3 regions of the Streptomyces sp. NPDC079141 genome follow, and region 3 is predicted to be linked to each of the others. Evidence: riboswitches for the same ligand, from Rfam matches in the RefSeq annotation. Region 3 holds a riboswitch; each other region holds the start of a gene.
The links. A riboswitch is a leader RNA that binds a small molecule or an ion and turns the genes downstream of it on or off. The one in region 3 is predicted to bind thiamine pyrophosphate.
Positions count from the first base shown of each region.

Region 1: it holds a riboswitch for thiamine pyrophosphate, as region 3 does, so the genes downstream of both, thiO (glycine oxidase ThiO) here and AB0Q90_RS39400 (thiamine ABC transporter substrate-binding protein) in region 3, are expected to answer to the same signal.
Region 2: it holds a riboswitch for thiamine pyrophosphate, as region 3 does, so the genes downstream of both, thiC (phosphomethylpyrimidine synthase ThiC) here and AB0Q90_RS39400 (thiamine ABC transporter substrate-binding protein) in region 3, are expected to answer to the same signal.

Region 1 is NZ_JBFBLP010000002.1:532,884-536,150, forward strand. It holds gene AB0Q90_RS07505 (thiazole synthase) at 1-487, opposite strand, end outside; gene thiS (sulfur carrier protein ThiS) at 491-691, opposite strand; gene thiO (glycine oxidase ThiO) at 688-1,854, opposite strand; TPP riboswitch at 1,852-1,963, opposite strand; gene AB0Q90_RS07520 (hypothetical protein) at 2,016-2,366, shown strand; gene AB0Q90_RS07525 (FAD-dependent oxidoreductase) at 2,450-3,267, shown strand, end outside.
Region 2 is NZ_JBFBLP010000004.1:309,452-312,718, forward strand. It holds gene AB0Q90_RS15565 (YibE/F family protein) at 1-1,534, opposite strand, end outside; TPP riboswitch at 1,606-1,795, shown strand; gene thiC (phosphomethylpyrimidine synthase ThiC) at 1,788-3,267, shown strand, end outside.
Region 3 is NZ_JBFBLP010000025.1:9,545-12,811, reverse strand. It holds gene AB0Q90_RS39405 (iron ABC transporter permease) at 1-414, opposite strand, end outside; gene AB0Q90_RS39400 (thiamine ABC transporter substrate-binding protein) at 453-1,535, opposite strand; TPP riboswitch at 1,605-1,710, opposite strand; gene rlmN (23S rRNA (adenine(2503)-C(2))-methyltransferase RlmN) at 1,735-2,841, opposite strand; gene AB0Q90_RS39390 (SRPBCC family protein) at 2,889-3,267, opposite strand, start outside.

The DNA of each region.
Region 1 (3,267 bases), on a different contig from region 3:
CGAGCCCGGACCCGATCGGGGAGCCCAGCGGCATGATCGCCGCGCAGCCCACGTCCTCCAGCTTCCGCGCGAGCACCGGGTCGTCGTTCGTGTACGGCAGCACCGTGAACCCGTCGTCCACCAGCGTCTCCGCCGCGTCCAGCAGTTCGATCGGGTCCGGCAGCAGCGTCCGCTCGTCGGCGATGACCTCCAGCTTGATCAGATCGGTGCCGAGCGCCTCGCGCGCGAGGCGGGCCGTCAGGACGGCCTCACCGGCCGTGAAGCACCCCGCCGTGTTCGGCAGCACCCGGATGCCCAGCTTCTCCAGCACCGACAGCACCGAGCCGTGCACCGAGGGGTCCACCCGCCGCATCGCGACCGTGGTCAGCTCCGTCCCGGAGGCCACCAGCGAGCGCTCCAGGACCTCCAGGCTGGGCGCCCCGCCCGTACCCATGATCAGCCGGGACGTGAAGGACGTACCGCCGAGGACAAAGGGATCGTCGGCCATGGTTCAGCCTCCTTGGACGGCGGTGAGGACCTCGACACGGTCTCCCTCGGAGAGGGCGGTCGACGGCCACTGCGCGCGCGGGACGACGGTTTCGTTGAGGGCGGCGGCCACTCCGGAGGGCGCCGCGGTGAGGGACTTCACGAGCGTGTCGAGGGCCGTGCCCGGCGCGATCCGACGACGCTCGCCGTTGACCGAGATGTTCATGCGGGCTGCTCCGTGAGTGCCGTGGTGCTGAAGCGCTTCGGGGTGAACGGGCGGGCCTCGTCCGGGAGTTCGCCGGAGGCCAGGGCGTGGGCCAGGGCGTCGCCGGTGACCGGCGTGAGCAGCACGCCGTTGCGGTAGTGCCCGGTGGCCAGCAGCAGCCCGTCCAGCTCGGTCGGACCGAGCAGCGGCGCGTTGTCGGGGGAGCCGGGGCGCAGCCCCGCGCGCGTCTCCGTGAGCGGCAGTTCCGTGATGCCGGGGACCAGCTCGTGCGCGTCGCGCAGCAGCTCGTAGACGCCTCCGGCGGTCACCGTCGTGTCCCAGCCCAGCTCCTCGCTCGTCGCGCCGACGATCAGCTCGCCGTTCTCCCGCGGCACCAGGTAGACCTGGCTGCCGCGCACCACGGCCCGTACGGTGCGGCTCAGGAACGGCGCGTGGCGCTTCGGCACAGTGAGCCGCAGCACCTGCCCCTTCACCGGCCGTACGGGCGGCAGCACGTCGTCCGGGACGCCCGCCAGCCGCCCGCTGAGGCTGCCGGCCGCAAGGACCACCTGACCGGCGCCCAGCGCGGTACCGTCCCGCGTCACGCACCCCGCCGCCCGCCCCCGCAGGACGGACAGCCGTTCGGCCCAGACCCGGTGGAACACCACACCGGCCCGCTCACAGGCGGCCACCAGCGCCCGGGCCAGGCGCCGCGGGTCGATCTGGTGGTCGCCGTCCGCCCGCAGCCCGCCGCGCACGCCCGGCGCGAGCATCGGCTCCAGGCGCCGGCACTCCCGTCCGGACAGCCACTCGGACTCCAGCCCCGACTGCTGTTGCAGGGCGTGCAGTTCGCGCAGGTGGGCACGGTCGTCGGCGTCCAGCGCGACCGCGAGCGTGCCGCACCGGCGGTAGCCGAGGTCGTGGCCGGTGAGGTCGCCGAGCTCGGCCGCGAAGTCGGGGTAGCGGCGGGCCGAGGCGAGGTTCAGGCCGAGCAGGGTCTGCTCGCCGTAGTGCAGCTCCGTGACGGCGGCCAGCATCCCGGCGGCCACCTGGGCGGCGCCGCCGCCCGGCTCGGGGTCCACCACGGCCGTGGCGAACCCGCGCTGGGCGGCCCGCCAGGCCGTGACCAGCCCGATGATTCCGCCCCCCAAGACGAGGACGTCTGACGTACGCGTAGGCGACATGGGCGTCCAGCCCCTCCCTTCGCCGGCATGACCCGGATCAGGTTCGTACGGTCGGAGGCCGCCAGCCTCCCTCTCAGCCCGGTGCGTCCGGGCTCCCGCGAGTGCTTTACGTTGGCCACCCTAGCCCGATGCCTCATGTCTCAGTAAGGGAGCCTCTGTCCATGCCCCGCTCGCTCGACGGCCTCGTCCTCGCCCCGGTGGCCGACCAGGCCCCAGGTCAGGTGGGCACCCGGACCCGCTTCACCTACCACGAGAAGGACGGCGAGATCTGGGCCGAGTACGTGGGCGGCGATGTCGTACGCGGTCATCTCGTGGGTAGACGAGAAGGTGACCGGCTGGATTTCCGGTACGTGCAGCTCAAGCATGATGGGACGACCTCGTCCGGGCACTGTGTGTCCACGGTCGTGGAACTCCCCGACGGGCGGCTGCGGCTTGAGGAGAGCTGGGAGTGGGAGTCGCAGCCGGGCAGTGGGACCAGCGTTGTGGAGCAGGTCACGGAGCACGACGGCTGACTGACAAATTGTCAGTTGTCTATGGTGATCAGGTGAGCGAGCAGAGGCAGTCGCAGCGGCGGGTGGTCGTGGTCGGCGCGGGCATGGCCGGCGTACAGACCGCGGTCGCCCTGCGGGAACAGGGCTTCGCCGGCCCGGTGACGCTGATCGGCGCCGAACCGCACCAGCCGTACGACCGGCCCCCGCTGTCCAAGGCCGTGCTGCTCGGCAAGGCCGAGGGCTCCGCCTTCGACGTGGACTTCGAGGCGCTCGACATCGAACTCGGGCTGGGCCGCGAGGTGCTGGGCGTACGGCCCGCCGAGCACGAGCTGGACACCGCCGAGGGCCCGGTGCCGTACGACGTGCTGGTGCTGGCCACTGGTGCCGAACCGATCCGGCTGCCGGGCGCCGAGGGCGTCGCCGGGGTGCATCTGCTGCGCACCCTGGACGACGCCGAACGGCTGCGGCCCGTGCTCGCCCGACAGCACGACATCGTGGTCGTCGGCGCGGGCTGGATCGGCGCCGAGTTCGCCACCGCCGCGCGCGAGGCGGGCTGTGCGGTGACCGTCGTCGAGGCCGCGGACCGGCCGCTCGCGGGTGCGCTGCCCGCCGAGGTGGCCGCGCCGATGACCGGCTGGTACGCCGACAGTGGAGCGCAGCTGCGCACCCACGCGCGCGTGGCGCACGTCGAGCCCGGCGCGGTCGTCCTCGACGACGGCTCGCGGCTGCCCGCGGGCGCCGTCGTCGTCGGCATCGGGGCGCGCCCCGCCACCGTCTGGCTCGCCGGCTCCGGCATCGAGCTCGGCCGCCACGGCGAGGTCGTGGCCGACGACCACCTGCGCACCTCCGTGCCGGACGTCTACGCGGTCGGCGACTGCGCCTCCTTCCCCTCGGCCAGGTACGGCGAGCGCCTCCTCGTCCA
Region 2 (3,267 bases), on a different contig from region 3:
GGGCCGACGGTGCACCGGCCGTCGCGGCCGCGGTCTCCCGCTCCGGGCGGTCGGCCGCGACCATCAGCGCGGCGAGGGCCGTGGTGACCGGAACCGACGCGACCAGGCCGATCGAACCGACCAGCGTGCGCACGATCTCCTCCGCCACCAGCTCGCTGTTGGCGACCGTCCCCACGCTGCTCTGCGCGATCGAGAAGAGCAGCAGCAGCGGCAGCGCGGCGCCCGCATAGGCGAGGACGAGCGTGTTGACGACGGAGGCGATGTGGTCGCGGCCGATCCGGATGCCGGCGCGGTACAGCCCGCGCCAGCCCATGGTCGGATTGGCCGCGTGCAGCTCCCAGACCGCCGAGGTCTGCGTGACCGTCACGTCGTCGAGGACACCGAGCGAGCCGATGATGATGCCGGCCAGCAGCAGACCGCTCATGTCGATGTCCGGATAGAGCCCGTGGATCAGCCCGGTGTTGTCGTCCGTGTTGCCCGTCAGCGCGGCCCAGTCGATGAACACCGAGCCCAGGATGCCGATCAGCAGCAGCGAGATCAGCGTGCCCAGCACCGCCACGGACGTACGGGCCGACAGGCCGTGACACATGTAGAGGGCGATCAGCATGATGGCGCTCGACCCGATCACCGCCACGACCAGCGGGTTCGAACCCTGGAGGATCGCGGGCAGGATGAAGAGGGTCAGCACCATGAAGCTGATGGCGAGGGCGATCAGCGCCATGACACCGCGCAGACGGCCCACCACCACGACGGCGAGCGCGAAGATGCCGGCGAGCACCGCCATCGGGATCCGGCGGTTCACATCGGTGACGGAGTACTGAAGGTCCTTGGGCGCGGAGGGCTCGTAGGCCACCACGACCTTCTCGCCCTCGTGCAACTGGCGTGACTGGTCGGGCTGCACGATCTCGGTGAACGTACGGCCCTCGTCGTCGCCCGTGTCGACGCGGATCGTCGCCTTCTTGCACGTGCCGTCCGCCTGTTGCTGGGCGGAGGAGCCCTCGGCGGTGGACGTGTCGCCGGTCGGCGGGACACCCGAGGCGTTCACCGACGAACAGCTCACGTCCTCGACCTTGGTGACCGTTGCCTGCTCGGTCTGCCGGTCGAAGCCGACCCCGGTGCGCTCGTGCGGCGGCGCACCGCCCGGCCACAGCACCACCAGCCCGACGACGACCGCCGCGGCGAACGGGATCAGGATCGCCGCGATGACCTTGCGCAGGTGCTTGGAGACCGGGGCGGCCGGGCCGTGGGCGTGGCTGTGGGAATGGCCGTGTCCATTGCCGTGTCCATTGCCGTGTCCGTCACCGCCACCGGGGGAACCGGGTCCGTGATCGTGCCCGCCACCGGGACCGCCGCCACCGGGACCGCCGCCACCGCTGGGGCCGCCACCACTGGGGCCGCCACCGTGCCCACGGCCACCATGCCCACCACCGAAGCCATGGCCGCCGGGACCGCCAAGCCCGCCGGGGCCGCCTCCGGAGCCGGGGCCGCGGGGCGGCTCGGGCGGTGGGAACGGGGGTTCATGCGTCGTGGTCACCGACCGATCATCGCAAGAACGGCAGGGGCCCTCTGTTCACCGCGCCCGAATTGACGCTAGCGTGGGGGCACCTTTGTACACGCGGGAGCTCGGAGCACCGGGCTGAGAGGGCGCTGACCTCCGTCCCAGCGATGTTTCACATGAAACGTCACCGGAATCGAGTGATGTTTCACACGGAACATCGGCAGACGGATACAGCTGCGTCGACCGCCGAACCTGTTACCGGGTAATGCCGGCGTAGGGAGTAGGTCTTATGACCATCAAGGACGCACGCACGCCTGCCTCCGTCCAGGACGACAAGTCCCAGGAGGCCGGGAAGTCCATCGGCTGGCACAAGGCGTACGTCGAGGGTTCGCGCCCCGACCTGCGCGTGCCGGTCCGCCAGGTGCACCTCACGAACGGGCAGTCGGTCACCCTGTACGACACATCGGGCCCGTACACCGATCCACTCGCCGATACCGACGTCCGCCGGGGCCTGGCCCCGCTGCGGGAGAACTGGATCATCGCCCGCGGCGACACCGAGGAGTACGCGGGCCGCCCCGCCCGCCCCGAGGACGACGGGATCAAGCACACCTCGCCGCGCGGCGGCAACCTGCGCAACCTCGACGCGGTGTTCCCGGGCCGCCCCCGCCTGCCGCGCCGCAGCCGGGACGGTCAGGCGGTGACCCAGCTCGCGTACGCCCGCCGCGGCGAGATCACGCCCGAGATGGAGTACGTCGCCATCCGGGAGAACGTTTCTCCGGAGGTCGTCCGCGAGGAGATCGCGGCGGGCCGGGCCGTGCTCCCCGCCAACGTCAACCACCCGGAGATCGAGCCGATGATCATCGGCAAGCGATTCCTGGTGAAGGTCAACGCCAACATCGGCAACTCCGCGGTGACGTCCTCCATCGAGGAGGAGGTCGAGAAGATGACCTGGGCGACCCGCTGGGGTGCCGACACGGTCATGGACCTGTCCACCGGTCGCAACATCCACACCACCCGCGAGTGGGTGCTGCGCAACTCCCCCGTCCCCATTGGCACGGTGCCGCTCTACCAGGCCCTCGAAAAGGTCGACGGCAAGGCCGAGGAACTGACCTGGGAGATCTACAAGGACACGGTCATCGAGCAGGCCGAGCAAGGCGTGGACTACATGACGGTCCACGCGGGCGTCCGCCTGCCGTACGTGCCGCTGACCGCCAACCGCAAGACCGGCATCGTCTCGCGCGGCGGCTCGATCATGGCGGCGTGGTGCCTCGCGCACCACAAGGAGAGCTTCCTGTACGAGAACTTCGAGGAACTCTGCGAGATCCTCGCCGCCTACGACGTCACGTACTCCCTCGGCGACGGCCTGAGGCCCGGTTCGATCGCAGACGCCAACGACGAGGCGCAGTTCGCGGAATTGAGGACGCTCGGGGAACTCAACCGGATCGCGAAGCGTTTCAATGTTCAGACCATGATCGAGGGCCCGGGACACGTCCCGATGCACAAGATCAAGGAGAACATCGACCTTCAGCAGGAGATCTGTGATGAAGCTCCGTTCTATACGCTCGGCCCGCTGACGACGGACGTCGCGCCGGCGTACGACCACATCACTTCCGGCATCGGTGCCGCGATGATCGCCTGGTGGGGCACGGCCATGCTCTGCTACGTCACGCCCAAGGAACACCTGGGCCTGCCCAACCGTGACGACGTCAAGACCGGCGTCATCACCTACAAGATCGCCGCCCATGCAGCCGACCTCGCCAAGGGGCACC
Region 3 (3,267 bases):
CGCGTAGTTGAAGAAGACATGCGCCAGCAGGATCGCCCACACCGTGGTGTCCAGCCGTACGCCCCACAGCTCGTCCAGCAGTCCGCCCCGGCCGACCAGCGCCAGGAAGGCCGTACCGACGACGACCGTGGGCAGCACGAACGGGACCGTCACCACGGCCCGCAGGACCTGCTTGCCGGGGAACTCGAAGCGGGCGAAGACATAGGCGCCGGGCAGCGCGACCAGCAGGGTCAGCGCGGTGGAGGCGAGCGCCTGCCAGGTGGTGAACCACAGGACGTGCCGGATGTCGGACTGGCCGAGCACGTCCGTGATCCGCCCGAGCTGCCAGGCCCCGTCGACCTTGAGGCCGCGGGCGACGATCGCGGCGACGGGGTAGGCGAAGAAGACGCCGAAGAACGCGACGGGCAGGGCCATCAGGCCGAGCCGCGCCGCGTACGTCCGACGGGGAACCGCTACTTCAGTACGAGCGAGGTCCACGACTTGACCCACTGGTCACGGTTGGCGGCGATCTTGTCGGGCGCCATGGTCTGCGGATCCTCGGCCGCGGGACCGTACTCGCTGAACTCGGCAGGCACGCTCGCCCCCTCGACCACGGGGTAGACGAACATGTTCAGCGGCATGTCCTCCTGGAACTTCTTGCTGATCAGGAAGTCGATCAGCGCCTTGCCGCCCTCGCTGTTCCCGGCGTTGCTCAGCAGGCCCGCGAACTCGACCTGCCGGAAGCAGGTGCCCTCCGCGACCCCGGTCGGCGCGGTCGTCGGCTTCGGGTCGCCGTAGATGACCTCGGCGGGCGGCGAGGAGGCGTACGACACGACGAGCGGCCGGTCGGCCTTGGCGGCCTTGCCGCCGGCGGAGCCGGAGAACTCCTCGTTGTAGGCCTGCTCCCAGCCGTCGACCACCTTGACGCCGTTGGCCTTGAGCTTCTTCCAGTAGTCCTGCCAGCCCCCATCCCCGTACTGCGCGGCGGTGCCGAGCAGGAAGCCGAGGCCGGGCGAGGAGGTGGAGGCGTTCTCGGTGACGAGGAGGTCCTTGTACGCGGGCTTGACCAGGTCGTCGAGGGTCGACGGCGGGGTCAGGTCGTGCTCCTCGAAGTACTGCTTGTCGTAGTTGACGCAGATGTCGCCGTAGTCGACGGGCGTGACCCGGTGCTCGTCCCGGTCGAGCTGGTACTGCTCGTCGACCTGGTCGAGGCCCTTCGCCTCGTACGACTGGAAGAGCCCGTTGTCGAGCGCGCGGGACAGCAGGGTGTTGTCGACGCCGAAGAAGACGTCGCCCTGCGGGTTGTCCTTGGTCAGGATGGCCTTGTTGACGGCCTGGCCGGCGTCGCCGTCCTCCAGAACCCTGACCTGGTAACCGGAGCTCTTCTCGAACGCGGCGAGGACGTCCTTGGAAACGGCCCACGAGTCGTGGCTGACGAGCGTGACCGTCTTGGACCCGCCGGAGCTCTGCTCGTCATCGGACGACGACCCGCACGCGGACAGCGTGACGAGCCCCAGCCCGACGGCCAGAGCCGTGGCCTTCTTGGTGATGCTCACTGATTCCTCCTGGAGTGACCAGGAAGAGACGCGGCCCTGCCCGGAATCCCTCCGGGCAGGGCGCAACAGCTAGAGTGACGACCGATCTCCCTACCCAGAATGACCTGGGCCAGGTTCAGAGGGTCTGCGGCCTGTGCCGCACTCTCAGCGCTGTGGCGCTCCCCTGTCGGAATATGAAGATGTACGTACGCCGATCAGACTACCGCTCGGTGGCCGCGAGCTGACCACACGCCCCGTCGATCTCCTGCCCACGGGTGTCCCGGATGGTGACCGGCACCCCGTGCGCCGCGATGGCCTCGACGAACGCCTTCTCGTCCTCGGGCCGTGACGCGGTCCACTTGGAGCCCGGAGTCGGGTTCAGCGGAATCAGGTTCACATGGACCGGCTTGCCCCTGAGCAGCCGCCCGAGCCGGTCGCCCCGCCACGCCTGGTCGTTGATGTCGCGGATGAGCGCGTACTCGATGGACAGCCGGCGCCCCGACTTCTCGACGTACTCGAACCCGGCGTCCAGGACCTCGCGCACCTTCCAGCGCGTGTTCACGGGGACGAGGGTGTCGCGCAGCTCGTCGTCGGGCGCGTGCAGCGAGATCGCGAGCCGGCACTTGAAGCCTTCGTCGGCGAACCGGTGGATGGCCGGGACGAGACCGACGGTGGAGACGGTGATACCGCGCTGCGAAAGCCCCAGCCCGTCCGGCTCGGGATCGGTGAGCCGGCGGATGGCGCCCACGACCCGGTTGTAGTTGGCGAGCGGCTCGCCCATCCCCATGAAGACGATGTTGCTCAGCCGCGCCGGCCCACCGGGCACGTCGCCGTCCCGCAGCGCCCGCATGCCGTCCACGATCTGGTGGACGATCTCGGCGGTGGACAGATTCCGGTCGAGACCGGCCTGTCCGGTGGCGCAGAACGGGCAGTTCATCCCGCACCCCGCCTGGGAGCTGATGCACATGGTCACCCGGTCCGGGTACCGCATCAGCACCGACTCGACGAGCGTCCCGTCGAACAGCCGCCACAGCGTCTTGCGGGTGTCGCCCTGGTCGGTCGACAGATGCCGTACGACCGTCATCAGCTCCGGGAACAGCTCCTCGCGCAGCTTGGCGCGCGACCCGGCCGGGATGTCGGTCCACTGGTCCGGGTCGTGCGCGTACCGCGCGAAGTAGTGCTGCGAGAGCTGCTTGGCACGAAACGGCTTCTCCCCGACCGCCGCGACGGCGTCCTTACGCTCGGCAGGCGTGAGATCGGCAAGGTGCCGCGGCGGCTTCTTGGCTCCGCGGGGGGCGACGAATGTGAGTTCTCCGGGCTTAGGCATGGCCATACCAGTGTCGCAGATCGTTGGGTGTGGCCAGTCCCGCCCGATTACGCGGTCATCTGCTCCAGCCGCTCCTTCAGCAGTTGCTCGTCCCGGGGCAGCTCCTTGCGGACCTGGGGACGGACGACGAGGGGCACCAGGGCCTTGCCGAGGCCGTGGCCCTCGAAGTCGATCTCTATCGTCACGCGGGAGCGGCGCCCGTCGTCGAGCGGCTCGATCCGGCCGTGGGTGCGCGGCCTGACGGGACCTTCGACGCCGTGCAGATCCCAGCTGTACGGAGGCTCCATCGCGTCGAACTCCACGGTCATCGGAATCTCGCGGTTGCCGATGCGGCGGATGACCTTGACCCGGGAGCCGGGATGGACGGGGCCCTCTTCGAGCGGCTCCGCCTTGACGGCGCTCAGCTGCCATTCCGGCAGGTGGGAC